Immundisolibacter sp.: one gene and its partner. Each later gene encodes a partner of the first gene's protein in a complex. Links are inferred from orthologs where the notes say so. Each region holds a gene or a part of one and is shown on either strand. Other genes may lie near its edges.

Region 1 (7,065 bases):
TTCCTCGATCGCGAGAGCGGAGAAATTTACGAACGCGAACGGTTGACCACGGATAGGGAAGCCTATCTGAACAGCGTGGATCCGGTGTGCTGGGTGCCGTGGATCGACATGGCGATGACCTTCTCCACCCGCGCCAAGGCAGAGCAGATACGACGCGTTTTGCCGATCGAGAACGTGTCGATCGAAGTCGTGTAGCGGCGCATCCAGTCCGGACGGGCCACTCGGCCGGATACTCCCTAAGTCCGCTCTTGCGGTGCCCGGACGGGATTACCTGCCCTGGGCATTGCCGCCTATCGGGCAAAAGACGCCAATCACCGCCCGCCGCTGTCCGCGGATGGCGGTTTTTTTGTAGCCGCGCAGCGCGAGGACTGTTCGAAATGTACGAACGTCTATTGCCGATGATCCTGATCCTGGCGTCCGGCCTGGCCTGGCGGCTGGTGCTGCCCGGTGGTATTCCGATGCAGCAGGTGCGTCAGGTGCTCAACACCCTGGTCATCAACCTGCTGGTGCCGGCGCTGATTTTCGGCGTGTTCCTGAATGCCCACCCGGAGCCGGCGCTGTACCGCGTGCCCTTGGTGGCGCTGGTCACGATCAGCGTGTGCCTGGGCGCCGGGCTGCTGGTGTTCGGCGCCATGCTGCGGGCCGGGCACCTGACGCGCGCCGAGGCCGGGGCGGCGGTGCTGGCGGTCGGCTTTGGCAATGGCCTGGGCGCTGCGCTGGCGGTGGTGGAGGGCCTGTTTGGCGGCACCGCCACGCGCGTGCCCCTGATGTACGAGATGTTCGCCACGGTGCCGGTGCACTGGTCGCTGGGCGTGGCGCTGGCGGCGTGGTTCGGCGGCGCAGCGGTCGGCTGGAAGAGCGCGCTGGTGGTGCTGCGCATGCCGCCTTTCTGGGCCACGCTGGTTGCGCTCGCCGTCAACGCCAGCGGCGTGGTGGTGCCCGATAGCCTGGTTCACGCCTTTGGCGTGCTGGGCCAGGCTTCGGTGCCGCTGCTGCTGTTCGTGGTCGGCAGCACGTTCACGTTCAAGGGCCTGTCGCGCTTGTCCGTGCTGGTGCCGGTGGTGCTGCTGCGGCCGGTGCTGGGCGTGGCGGCGTGCCTGCTGGCGGCGCGGGCGCTGAATCTCGACGGCACGCTGCTGACTGCCACGGCGATCGTGGCGGCGGCGCCGTCGGTGGCGGTGGGGATTGCGATCTGCGAGCGCTTCAAGCTCGATTCGGCGTTGTTCACCGCCGCGCTCACCGTGACGACGGTGTTGTACGTGGTCGTTGCGCCCTATCTGCAAGGCTGGATTGGATGATGAATACGCTTGCCGATGATCCTCACCTCGCCTGCACGCGGCTGCCGCGGACGATGGCGCGCGCTGGGCGCGCGATCGCAGCGTGACGCTGCCGTTGCGTTCGATCCGGTCGCGGCCCGGGGCCGCTCTCACGGCGGTTCTGCGGTGTGGGAGGCCCGCCCTCGGGCCGAATGCTTGATCGAAGATTTCGCGGTGGGGGCGCCGCCCACAGGGATAAGGGGCCTAGCCAACCCCCAATCCGCCGCCAGCGCTTGCAGGGAACATGAAACTCCCGTGCGGGAAACAGCGCCCGTAGCGGACGCTTTCCGCGCAGGCTTCCGGTTCAGTCGGGCATGGCCGGCTGTTCGCCGTCTTCGTCCTCGCCGTCGTCCGCGTACTCGACCACGGTTGGTACGTAGGCGCCTTCGATCGGGTGCAGGATGTAGCCGCCCGATTTGGTGTCCCGTTCCAGGGTCAGCCAGCCGCGCTCGGCGGCCTCTTCCAGCATGGCGTTGAAGCTGCGAAAGCCGTAGAAGCGCTCGTTGAAGCCCGGCCGGCGTCGGCGCAGGGTCTGCTTGACCATCGAGCCCCAGATTTTCTGCTCCTCGCCGCGGTCCTCGACCAGCGCGCCGACGGTTTCCATGATCAGGCCAAGGCCCTTGGTGGAGCGGCTGGCATCGGTCGTCAGCTCACCATCGTCCTCATGATCGGCTGGGGCAGGTGCCTGGTCCGGCGCGCCGTTCGGCAGGCTGTCGAATAGGTTGCCCAGGTTGTCGTTGTCGGCGGTGACGGCGACGGTCTCGCTGCGCTTGCGCCGCCCGCCGCGCGAGCGGGACTTGCGTTTCGGTTCTTCGGGTACGGTTTCGGCCGCCACTTGTTCGGTGGTCGTCAGCGGCGCCGGTGGCTCGACGGGGGCCGCCGCCTTGGGTTTGGCGCTGCGCCGGCGGGCGGCGGGTTTCTTGGGCGTGTCGCCACGCACCAGGTCGTCGTAGTAGATGAACTCGTCGCAGTTGGCGATCAGCAGGTCCGACGTGGAACTGGCCACGCCCACGCCGATCACTTCCTTGTTGTTCTCGCGCAGCTTGGACACCAGCGGCGAGAAGTCCGAATCGCCGGAGATGATCACGAAGGTGTTGACGTGGCCCTTGGTGTAGCAAAGGTCGAGCGCGTCGACGACCAGGCGGATGTCGGCCGAATTCTTGCCGGACTGGCGCAGGTGCGGGATTTCGATCATCTCGAAGGCGGCCTCGTGCATGGCCGGCTTGAATTTCTTGTAGCGTTCCCAGTCGCAGTAGGCCTTCTTGACCACGATCGGGCCCTTCAGCAGCAGCCGCTCCAGAACCCGGCGGATGTCGAACTGGTCATACTTGGCGTCGCGCACGCCCAGCGCCACGTTCTCGAAGTCACAAAACACGGCCAGAATCGGCGTACGGTGGCTGGTCGGTGTGCTCACGGGGTTTCCTGGCGGGCGAAGGGCGGCGGCCATTATAGGCACCCTGCGAGGACGGACTCCCATGACGCACCGCGTCGCGATCACCTATTGCACGCAATGTCGCTGGTTGCTGCGCGCGGCCTGGATGGCGCAGGAACTGCTGAGCAGCTTCGAGGATGAACTGGCCGAAGTGGCGCTGCGCCCCGGTCGAGGCGGCGTGTTCGAGGTACACGTGGATGATGTGTTGATCTGGTCGCGCGGCGCCGAGGGGCGCTTTCCGGACATCAAGGAACTGAAGCAACGGGTGCGCGACTGCGTCGCCCCCGGCCGTGATCTTGGCCATGTGGACCGCTGAGCGTTGGCGGCAGGCCGCGCGCCGGCTACTGCTGGCGCTGGCGGTGTTGCCGGGCCTCGCCGCGGCCCAGGCCGCGGGACCGCATGCCCGCGTGGAGCTGCTGGCCGACGTGCGCGGCGTGCTGCCGGGCCAGCCGTTTGCGCTCGGCGTGCGGTTCAAACTTGACCGCGGCTGGCACATCTACTGGCAAAACCCCGGCGACTCCGGGCAGGCGCCGCGCATCGACTGGCAGTTGCCGCCAGGATTCAGCGCCGGCGACATCGAGTGGCCTTATCCAGAGCAGGTGTCGCCACCGCCGGTGGTGACCTACGGCTACGCGGACGAGGTTCTGCTGCCGGTGGCGGTGACGCCGCCGGGCACGCTGGCCGGCCCGGGGCAGGTCAGCCTGCGTGCCACGGTGCATTACCTGATCTGCAAGGACCTGTGCCTGCCCGAGCAGGCGCAGCTAGCGCTCGACCTGCCGCTGCTGGAACGGGCCGATCCGGACCCGGCCGGACAACGGGCGATTGCCGATGCCCGCGCGCGGCTGCCGCGCCATTTGCCGGAAATACATCTGGGCGCCGGCCGTTTCGGCGATCGGGTGTACCTGGACTGGCCGGCCGGGGTGGCGCCGGGCGCGGCGCAGTTCTTCCCGGACCGCGAGGGGCAGTTCCGGCACGCCGCGGCGCAGGTTCTGGAGCGCGTGGACGATCGGCTGCGGCTGACGCTGACGGCCGCCGGACCGCTGGAGCGCCTCACCGGTGTGCTGGTGCACGAGCGCGGCTGGGACGCTGCCGGTCAGGTGCGGGCGCTGGCGGTGGATGTGCCGATCCAATCGCTGGCTGCCGTCCCGCCAGCCGGGCAGCCGGTGTCGGTGCACGCCGCGGACGGCGGCATGGGCCTTGCGCTCGCCGTCGGCCTGGCCGTGCTCGGCGGACTGATCCTGAACCTCATGCCGTGCGTGTTTCCGGTGCTGTCGGTGAAGGTGCTGAGCTTCATCCAGCTGGCGCACGGTGATCCGGGACGGGTGCGGCGCCACGGGCTGGCGTTTCTGGGCGGCGTGCTGGTCAGTTTCTGGCTGCTGGCGGGGCTGCTGCTGGCGCTGCGGGCGGCCGGCGGCGGCGTCGGCTGGGGTTTCCAGTTGCAGTCGCCCGGTTTCGTGGCGGCCATGGCCCTGCTGCTGACGGCGGTGGGGCTGAATCTGATGGGCGCCTTCGAGGTCGGCCTTGGCCTGTCGCGCCTGGCCGGCAGCGCGCCGCAGCCGGCCGGCTATCCGGGCTCGTTCCTGACCGGGGCGCTGGCGGTGCTGGTGGCCACGCCGTGCACGGCGCCGTTCATGGGCGCGGCGCTCGGCTTTGCCCTGGCGCGCCCGGCCTGGGAAGCGCTGACCATCTTCACCGCGCTGGGTCTTGGCATGGCGCTGCCGTATCTGCTGCTGGCGGAGTTGCCGGGACTTCTGGCGCGCCTGCCGCGGCCGGGCCAGTGGATGGTCACGCTGCGTCAGGGGCTGGCGTTTCCGCTGTTCGCCACCGCCGTGTGGCTGGTGTGGGTGCTCGGTCGCCAGTCCGGGGTGGACGCGGTCGGCTTGTTGTTGTTGGCGGCGCTGGGGGTCGGCTTCGCCGCCTGGGGCGTCGGCCATGTGCAGCGGGGCGCGCGGCGCTGGCTGCCCGGTGGCGTGGTGGTGATTGGCCTGGGCCTCGCCGCCGTTCTGGGTTTCGCCGCGGCCATGCGCCCGGCGGTCGTGGCGCCGTCGGCGTCCGGCGCGAGCGCCACAGCGGGCGCCGGCATCGACTGGCAGCCCTGGTCGTCGGCGGCGGTCGACGCACTGCGCGCCACCGGCCGGCCGGTGTTCGTCGATTTCACGGCCGCCTGGTGCATCAGCTGCCAGGTGAACAAGCAGGTGGCGCTGGATACGGCGGCGGTATCGGCCCGCTTTGCCGAACTCGGCGTGGTCGCGCTGCAGGCCGACTGGACACGCTACGACCCTGCGATCACGCAGGCGCTGGCCGGTTTCGGCCGCAGCGGCGTCCCCTTGTACGTGTACTACCCGCCTGGCGCGCCGCCGCGGCTGCTGCCGGCGGTACTCACGCCGGGGCTGGTGCTCGAATCGCTGGCGGACTGATCGCCGGAGCGCTCAGCCGCGTGCCCGCAGCAGGCGCAGGCCATTGGCCACCACCAGCAGCGAAGCGCCCATGTCGGCGAACACCGCCATCCACATAGTCGCGTTGCCGAAGATCGCCAGCCACAGAAACACGGCCTTGATGCCAAGGGCCAGACTGATGTTCTGCCACAGTACCGAGTGCGTCCGGCGCGACAGGCGGATCAGTTCCGGGATGCGGCGCAGGTCGTCGTTCATGATCACGACGTCGGCGGCTTCCAGGGCCGTGTCGGTGCCGGCGGCGCCCATGGCGATGCCGATGTCGGCCCTGGCCAGGGCCGGCGCGTCGTTGATGCCGTCACCGGTCATGGCAGTCGCGCCGTAGCGCTGGCGCAGGGCATCGATGGCGTCCATCTTGTCCTGCGGCAGCAGATCGCCGCGCGCATCCTGGATGCCGGCATGCTGCGCGATGGTGCGCGCCGTGGCCGCGTTGTCGCCGCTGAGCAGCACCGGCGTGACGCCGAGGGCCTTCAGCTCGGCCACGGCGGCGCGCGAGCTGTCCTTGATCGTGTCGGCGACCGCGAACAGCGCCAACACGGCTGACTGCGAGGCCAGCAAGGTCACCGTGCGGCCCTGGTTTTCGTGTACCGCCAGGCGCGCTTCCAGCGCCGGGCTGCACAGCCCGCGATCCTCGATCAGGCGGTGATTGCCGAGCAGGAAAGCCGCCCCGTCCACCGTGCCCTGCACGCCGCGACCGGGCAGGGCCTGAAAGTCACCGACCGCAACGCCGCCCAATCGCAGACCTTCGGCAATTGCGCGCGATACAGGGTGATCGGAGCGGCCGGCAAGGCTGGCAGCCAGGGCCAGGTGCGCCGCGCCATCGCCGCCGTCGATTGCCACGGATTCGACCAGCCTCGGCTTACCCTCGGTGATGGTGCCGGTCTTGTCGAACGCGATGGCCTTCAGTTTGCGTGCGTCTTCCAGGTACACGCCGCCCTTGATCAGGATGCCGCGGCGCGCGGCGCTGGCCAGCGCACTGACCACCGTCACCGGCGTCGAGATCACCAGCGCGCACGGGCAGGCGATCACCAGCAGCACCAGCGCCTTGTAGGCCGCCTGCGCCCAAGTCCAGTCCATCAGCCAGGGCGACAGCAGCGTCACCGCAACCGCCAACGCGAACACGCCGGGCGTGTAGACCGCTGCGAAGCGGTCCACGAAACGCTGTGTCGGGGCGCGCGAGCCCTGCGCCTGCTCGACCGCGTGAATGATGCGCGCCAGCGTGGAGTCGTCAGCGGCCGCGGTGGTGCGAATTTCCAGCTCCGCGGCCTGGTTGATGGTGCCGGCGAACACGCCGTCGCCGATGGTCTTGTCCACCGGAATGCTCTCGCCGGTCACGGGTGCCTGGTCGATCGCGCCGGCGCCGGCGGTGACTACGCCGTCCAGCGGTACGCGCTCGCCGGGGCGAATGCGCACGATGGCATCGACCGGTACGTCGGCCGCCGGCACGGTTTGCCACGTTCCGTCCGCCTGGCGCAGCTGCGCCTGCTGCGGCGCCAACGCCAGCAGGCTCTGGATGGCGTTTCGAGCACGGTCCAGCGAGCGTGCCTCGATCAGCTCGGCGATGGCGTACAGCGCCATCACCATCGCCGCCTCCGGCCACTGGCCGATCAGGAAGGCGCCGGTCACCGCCACGCTCATCAGCGCGGTGATGTTCAGGCGCCCGTGGCGCAGCGCGCTGAAGCCCTTGCGGTAGGTCTCGAAGCCGGCGAGCCAGATTGCCGCCGCCGCCAGCGCCATTTCGATGCCGGTGACGGCAAGGTCCGCGCCGCCGAAGTACGCTAGGCCCTCGGCGCCCGCTGCCAGCAGCAGGGCGATGACTGGTCGGCGCAGGCCGTCGAGCATGCCCTCAATGTCGTGCGGATCG
Region 2 (6,948 bases), 170 kb from region 1 along the record:
GGCGAGCACCGGCGACGGCGGCTTCATGGGCGCGTCCGATGGCGACTGGCCGCGTCGCAAGCAGCAGCTGCTGGCGCATGAACGCAGCCACTTTCGCGCCTGAGGATCCGCGCGCTGCGGCGCCCTTGTCCAGGGCCGGCGCGCCGGCCGCCGCCCCGACCAAACCGCCGGTCGAACCCCTGCTTGAACAGTTCCTCGACAGCCTGTGGCTGGAGCGCGGCGCCAGCCGCCTGACGCTCGCCGCCTACCGCACCGACCTGCTCAGCTTTGCGGCGCACATGTCCTTGCGCGGCGCGCCGCTGGCCGGCGCCAGCCGTGCCGACCTGCTCAGCTACCTGGCCGCGCCTGCCCAAGCCGGGCTCGCGCCGCGCTCGCTCGGCCGCCGCCTGTCGGCGCTGCGCGGCTTTTTCCGGTATCTGGTCCGCGAAGGCGTAAGGCACGAAGACCCCACCGCGCGCATCGAATCCCCGCGCCTGGGCCGGCCGCTGCCAAAAACGCTCACCGAGGCCGACGTCGAGCGCCTGCTGACCGTGCCCAGCGGCGACACGCCCGAGGCCCTGCGCGACGCCGCCATGCTGGAGCTACTGTATGCCTGCGGCCTGCGGGTGAGCGAGCTGGTGAGCCTACGCGTCGCGCAGGTGGACCTGAACCGCGGCGTGCTGGTGGTGCTGGGCAAGGGCGCCCGTGAGCGGCTGGTGCCGGTCGGCGAGACCGCGGTGGCGCGCATCCAGACCTATCTGGCAAAGGCACGCGGCGCGCTGCTCGATGGGCAGGTCAGCGATGCGCTGTTCGTCACCCGCCGCGGCGGCGGCATGACGCGGCAGGCCTTCTGGCACCGGTTGCGCCACCATGCGCGCCTGGCCGGCTTCGAGCGCCTGCCCTCGCCACACACGCTGCGTCACGCCTTTGCAACCCACCTGCTCAATCATGGCGCCGACCTGCGCGCGGTGCAGATGCTGCTCGGCCACGCCGATCTTTCAACCACCCAGATCTACACCCACGTGGCGCGCGAGCGCCTGAAGGCCCTGCACGCCCAGCATCACCCGCGCGGCTGAGCCCATACAATCCGCCCCACTCCCGCCCGATCGGACCCACCCATGAAACGCCTTCTCGCTTGCGCGCTCGCCGGACTGACGCTGCTGACCGTCACCGGCGCCCGCGCCGACACTCCGGCGGCACTCGCCGCCGTGCTGGCCAAGGTATCGCCCGATGCGCCGCCGACCTCCGTGCAGCCCTCCGCCATCGCCGGCCTGTACGAGGTGATCTTCGGCAGCACCGTCTATTACTTCAGCGCCGACGGCAAGCACATGCTCGGCGGGCCGCTGGTGGAGCTGGCCAGCCGGCGCAACCTGTCCGCCGCAGCGCTGCAGAAAGTCGAGCGCGAGCAACTGATGCCGCAGCGGGTCGCCTTCCTGCGGCAGCTGCGCGACGCCGACGCGATCGTGTTCGCTGCCGCCAAGCCGCAGCACCGCATTACCGTATTCACCGACATCGACTGCGGCTATTGCCGCGAGCTGCACCGCCATGTGGGTCAATACAACGCGGCCGGGATCAGCGTGCGCTACGTGGCCTTCCCGCGCGCCGGCGAGGGCTCGGAGTCGTTCAAGAAGGCCGAAAACGTCTGGTGTGCCGCCGACCGCAAGGCCGCGCTCACCGATGCCAAGGCCGGCAAGACCGTCCCCGACAAGGTGTGCGAAAACCCGGTTGCCGAGCAGTTCCACGCCGGCGAGAAGATCGGCGTGTCCGGCACGCCGGCGATCCTGCTCGACGACGGCCGCCTGCTGCCCGGCTACGTGCCGCCGGACGAACTCAAGCGCGTGCTGGAGCAACCGGCCGGCTGAGTCGACCGGTGCCGTCGGTGGTGCGGTCGTTGCGACACTCACCGCTGACGTAGCCTCCCCGATCGAAAGCGGCCTGACCTTAATCGCGCGCCGATCCGCAGCGCGCTGGTTACCATCGCCTCCCGGCCGGCACGGGTCGGGTGAACCATGAGCAGGGGGAGTCATCGATGGCGATCGAGCCACTTAAAGCCGCACAGCTTTATGCGCCCTGCGCGCCGGAGCTGATTCCCTACCAGAGCACCGCCGAGGTGGCGGAGCCGGTCGACGTGGTCGGCCAGGAACGGGCGCTGGCGGCGCTGGCCTTCGGTACCGGCATCCGCCGCGACGGATACAACCTGTTCATCCTGGGCACGCCCGGCGCCGGCCGGCACGGCGTGGTGCGCCGTTTCCTCGAGCAGCGCGCGGCCAGCCAGGCAACGCCGGCCGACTGGTGCTACGTGCACAACTTCGAGCAGCCGCACCGGCCGCGCGCGCTGCGCTTCGCGCCCGGCCAGGGCAAGGGCTTTTGCGAGGCCGTGGCGCAACTGGTCCAGGATCTGCACAGCACGCTGCCCAGCGCCTTCGAGAGTGACGAATACCAGGCCCGGCGACGGGTGGTCGAGCAGGAATTCAAGGACCGCCACGAGCAGGCCATCGACGAGATCCGCGAGCGTGCCCGCGCCAAGGACATCGCGCTGATCACCACGCCGGGCGGCTTCGCCTTCGCGCCGCTGGTCAGTGGCGAAGTGATGTCGCCGGCCGCCTTCCACAAGCTGCCCGAGGAGACCCGCAAGCGCATCGAGGCCGACATCGAGCAGCTCGAACAGGAACTGGGCGAGCGGCTGCGGCGCCTGCCGCAGTGGCAGAAGGAAGCCCGCCGACGCATCCGCGAGCTCGACCACGACATGGCAATGAGCGTGGTGCAGCCGGCCTTCGCGGAACTGAAGACCGCCTTTGAGGGCACACCGGGCGTGGCTGAATACCTCGACGCCGCCTGCCGCGACGTGGTCGACAACGTTGGCGATTTCACCGCCACGCGCGAGGACGCCGCGCCGCGGCTGCCGTTCGCGCCCGAGCCGAGCTTCACCCGCTACGAGGTGAACCTGCTGATCCAGCACCCGGCCGGGCGCGGCGCGCCGGTGGTGTACGCCGACCTGCCGAACTACCCGAACCTGGTCGGGCGGCTGGATCACCAGGCCCGCTTCGGCACGCTGTCCACGGACTTCACGCTGATCAAGCCGGGCGCGCTGCACGAGGCGAACGGCGGCTACCTGCTGCTGGACGCCCTGCGCCTGCTCGGCCAGCCCTATGCCTGGGATGCCTTGAAGCGTGCGCTGCGTGCCAAGGAGCTGCGCATCGAGCTACTGGAGCGGGCGATCGGCCTGCTGACCACGGTATCGCTGGACCCGGAGCCGATTCCGCTGGACGTGACCGTGCTGCTGATCGGTGACCGCCGGCTGTACTACCTGCTGGCCGAGTACGACCCCGAGTTCGCCGAGCTGTTCAAGGTGGCAGCGGATTTCGAGGACGATCTGCGCCGCAGTCCGGACACCACGCGCGACCTGGCACGCCTGCTGGCCACGCTGGCGAGCCGGCAGGGCCTGCTGCCGTTCGGCTCGGCGGCCGTGGCGCGCGTGATCGAGCACGCCTCGCGCAGCATTGGCGACGCGCAGCGGGTCGATGTGCGCCTGAACTACCTGGGCGACCTGCTGACGCAAGCCGACTATTTCGCGCGCCAGGCCGGCGCGGCGTTGGTGCTGCCAAGCCACGTGCAGCAGGCAATCGACGCGGCGGAGCAGCGCAGCGGGCGCGTGCGCGAGCGGGTGCAGGAGGCCATCCTGCGCGACACGCTGCTGATCGATACCGCCGGCGAGCGGGTCGGGCAGATCAACGGCCTGGCGGTGCTGGGCCTGGGCGGGGTCATGTTCGGCCGGCCGACCCGCATCACTGCCCGCGTGCGGCCCGGCCAGGGCCGCGTGCTGGACATCGAGCGCGAGGTGGAACTGGGCGGCCCGCTGCACTCCAAGGGCGTGCTGATCCTGTCGAGCTTCCTGGCGGCACGCTACGCCGCCGGCGAGGCGCTGTCGCTGTCGGCCAGCCTGGTGTTCGAGCAGTCCTACAGCGGCGTGGACGGCGACAGCGCATCCTGCGCCGAGCTGTACACGCTGCTGTCGGCGCTGGCCGAGGCGCCGATCCGCCAGTCGCTGGCGGTCACGGGCTCCGTGAACCAGTTCGGCGAGGTGCAGGCCATCGGCGGCGTCAACGAGAAGATCGAGGGCTTTTTCGACATCTGCCGGGCGCGCGGCCTGACCGGCAACCAGGGCGTGCTGATCCCGGCCTCCAACGTGCAGCACCTGATGCTGCGCGCCGACGTGCGCGACGCGGTGGCCGCCGGCCAGTTCAACGTCTACGCCGTGCGCACGGTGGACGAGGGCATCGAGCTGCTGACCGGCCTGCCGGCAGGCGTCGCGGACGCCGAGGGCATTTATCCGGAAGGCAGCATCAACGGCCTGGTGTCCGACCGCCTGGCCGAGTACGCGCGCATCCGCGCCGCGCTGGTGCACGGCGGCGAGGGCAACGGCAATGGCGATATCTGAGCAACCGGCGCAGGAACGCATCCTGGTGGCGGTCGATGCATCGGCCGCCAGCCTGCTGGCGCTGGAACTGGCGGCCGACTTGGCGGCGGCGCTGCGCGCCAGCCTGGCCGGGCTGTTCGTGGAAGAAGAAGACCTGCTGCACGCCGCCGGCTTGCCGTTCGTGCGCGAGATACGCGCCCAGTCCGGGCAGGCGGCGCCGTTCACCGCCACCGACCTTGAACGCCACTGGCGCGCCCTGGCGAGCGACGCCCGCAATGCCCTGACGCGCGCCGCCCAGGCCCGCCGGATCGCCTGGAGCTTCGAGGTAGTGCGCGGCCGGGCATCGCAGGTGATGTCGGAAGCAGCCCGCAACGCGCGCCTGACTGGGCTTGGCAGCAGTGCCCGCGCGGCCAGCAGGCTCGGCTCGGTGGCGCGGGCGGCGCTGGTCGCGACCGATTCCTCCCTGCTGCTGGTGCCGCCGCAGCGGCGCCCTGGCGAGCGCTGGGTGGCCCTGGTTGATACGCCCGGCGGCGCAGCGGCCGTATTGGCGCTGGCAAGCGCATTGGCAACGACGCCGGCGGCGCCGCTGCTGCTGGTGGCGCCGTCGCTGGAAGCCTTCGGCCAGGCCGCGCTGGCCGGCACGCCCGGCGCGGCGCAGCTGCACCGCATGGCCTTGCCTGAGCTTGCCGAACTGCCGGCGCTGGTCGCCATCCTGAGTGCTCAGCGCGCGCAGGGCCTGATCCTGGCCGCGGACAGCCGCTTCGCAGACCCGGCTCAGATCGAACGCCTGGTCGCCGATGGCGGCTGGCCGGTGCTGCTGGTGCGCTGACTGCGCCCGACGCCACGCCGGACCCACGCGAGAATGACGGCCCGCAGCGCCTTGTCGCCCGCGGGCGGCGCAACACCGACGGCTATAATCGCGCCCTTTTCGGGGCCGCCCCTGAGCGGTTCAGCCGATTCCGCCACGCGAGACCGCCGGTGACCTTCCAGGACCTGATCCTTCGCCTGCAGAGCTACTGGGCACGCCAGGGCTGCGCGCTGATGCAGCCGCTCGACATGGAAGTCGGTGCCGGCACCTTTCACCCGGCCACGTTCCTGCGCGCACTTGGCCCGCAGCCGTGGGCGGCGGCCTATGTGCAGCCGTCGCGGCGGCCGACCGACGGCCGCTATGGCGACAACCCCAACCGTCTGCAGCATTACTTCCAGTTCCAGGTGGTCATCAAACCCTCGCCGCTGGACATCCAGGAGCTTTATCTGGACTCGCTGCGCGAGCTGGGCGTGGACCCGCTGGTGAACGACATCCGCTTCGTCGAGGACAACTGGGAGTCGCCGACCCTGGGCGCCTGGGGCCTGGGTTGGGAGGTGTGGCTCAACGGCATGGAGGTGACGCAGTTCACCTATTTCCAGCAGGTGGGCGGCATCGAGTGCCGGCCGGTGACGGCCGAGATCACCTATGGCCTGGAACGCATTGCCATGTACCTGCAGGGCGCAGACAGCGTGTACGACCTGACCTGGGTGGACGGCCCGCAGGGGCGCATCACCTACCGCGACGTGTACCACCGCAACGAGGTCGAGCAGTCGCACTACAACTTCGATCACGCGCCGGTGGACGCGCTGCTGGCCGGTTTTGACGCCGCCGAGCGCACCTGCCTGGCGCTGGTCGAGGCCGGCCTGCCGCTGCCGGCCTATGAACAGGTGCTCAAGGCCTCGCACAGCTTCAACCTGCTGGACGCGCGCCGCGCCATCGGCGTCACCGAGCGCGCCCGCTACATCCTGCGCGTGCGCACCCTGGCCCGCGCGGTGGCCGAGGCCTACGCCGCGCCCGCGGGGGAGGCCGCCTGATGGCCGCGCTGCTGATCGAAATCGGCACCGAGGAGCTGCCGCCGCGGTCCCTGCAGGCGCTGTCGCGGGCGTTTGGCGAGCACCTGCTCGGCGGCCTGGTCGAGGCCGGGCTCGCCGACCCCGGCGCGGCGTGCCGGGTGTTCGCCAGTCCGCGCCGGCTGGCCGTGCGCGTGGCCGACGTGCGCGATCAGGCGCCGGCGCGCGAGGTCGAACGCCGCGGCCCGGCGCTGAAGGCCGCCTTCGATGCCGACGGCCAGCCGACGCGCGCCCTGCTCGGCTTCGCGCAGTCCTGCGGCGTCGAGGTGGGCGCGCTCACGACGCTCGAAACCGACAAGGGCGCCTGGCTGGTGCACCGCCACACCCAGCCCGGCGAGGCGCTGGCGGCGGCGCTGCCGCGCCTGTTCGACGCTGCGCTCAAGGCGCTGCCGATCGACCGGCGCATGCGCTGGGGCAGCGGCGAGCACGGCGAGTTCGTGCGCCCGGTGCACTGGCTGCTGGCGCTGCACGGCGCGCAGGTGATCGGCTTCGAACGGTTTGGTCTGGCGGCCGGCAACCTCAGCCATGGCCACCGTTTTCATCATCCGCAGCCGCTGGTCGTCGACCATGCCGACCATTACGAGGCCAGCCTCGAAGCGGCGCGCGTGATCGCCGACTTCGCCGCCCGCCGCGCGCAGGTGGCCGAGTGCGTCAGCGCCGCCGCGGCGGCGCTC

Evidence for each region.
Region 2: the proteins of H5U26_RS03350 (region 1) and H5U26_RS02510 are in contact, whole or in part, in a crystal structure (PDB 1JZD), measured with the Escherichia coli proteins. The link is inferred for Immundisolibacter sp. from one-to-one orthologs.

The regions. Positions count from the first base shown.
Region 1 is NZ_JACIZD010000001.1:689,596-696,660, forward strand. What follows is about bases 2,652-5,607. They hold H5U26_RS03350 (protein-disulfide reductase DsbD domain-containing protein), read left to right. Parts: upstream 2,652-3,050; coding sequence 3,051-5,165; downstream 5,166-5,607. Other genes in these bases: H5U26_RS03345 (SelT/SelW/SelH family protein), read left to right, coding at 2,792-3,064; H5U26_RS03355 (heavy metal translocating P-type ATPase), read right to left, coding at 5,178-5,607. Outside these bases: H5U26_RS03330 (hypothetical protein), read left to right, coding at 1-195; H5U26_RS03335 (AEC family transporter), read left to right, coding at 378-1,298; more of H5U26_RS03355, read right to left, coding at 5,608-7,065. UniProt on the Escherichia coli protein: Required to facilitate the formation of correct disulfide bonds in some periplasmic proteins and for the assembly of the periplasmic c-type cytochromes.
Region 2 is NZ_JACIZD010000001.1:519,965-526,912, forward strand. Bases 131-2,969 are described here. They hold H5U26_RS02510 (thioredoxin fold domain-containing protein), read left to right. Parts: upstream 131-1,097; coding sequence 1,098-1,841; downstream 1,842-2,969. Other genes in these bases: xerD (site-specific tyrosine recombinase XerD), read left to right, coding at 131-1,055; H5U26_RS02515 (ATP-binding protein), read left to right, coding at 2,009-2,969. Also shown: H5U26_RS02500 (methylated-DNA--[protein]-cysteine S-methyltransferase), read left to right, coding at 1-103; more of xerD, read left to right, coding at 78-130; more of H5U26_RS02515, read left to right, coding at 2,970-4,417; H5U26_RS02520 (universal stress protein), read left to right, coding at 4,404-5,225; glyQ (glycine--tRNA ligase subunit alpha), read left to right, coding at 5,375-6,238; glyS (glycine--tRNA ligase subunit beta), read left to right, coding at 6,238-6,948. UniProt on the Escherichia coli protein: Acts as a disulfide isomerase, interacting with incorrectly folded proteins to correct non-native disulfide bonds.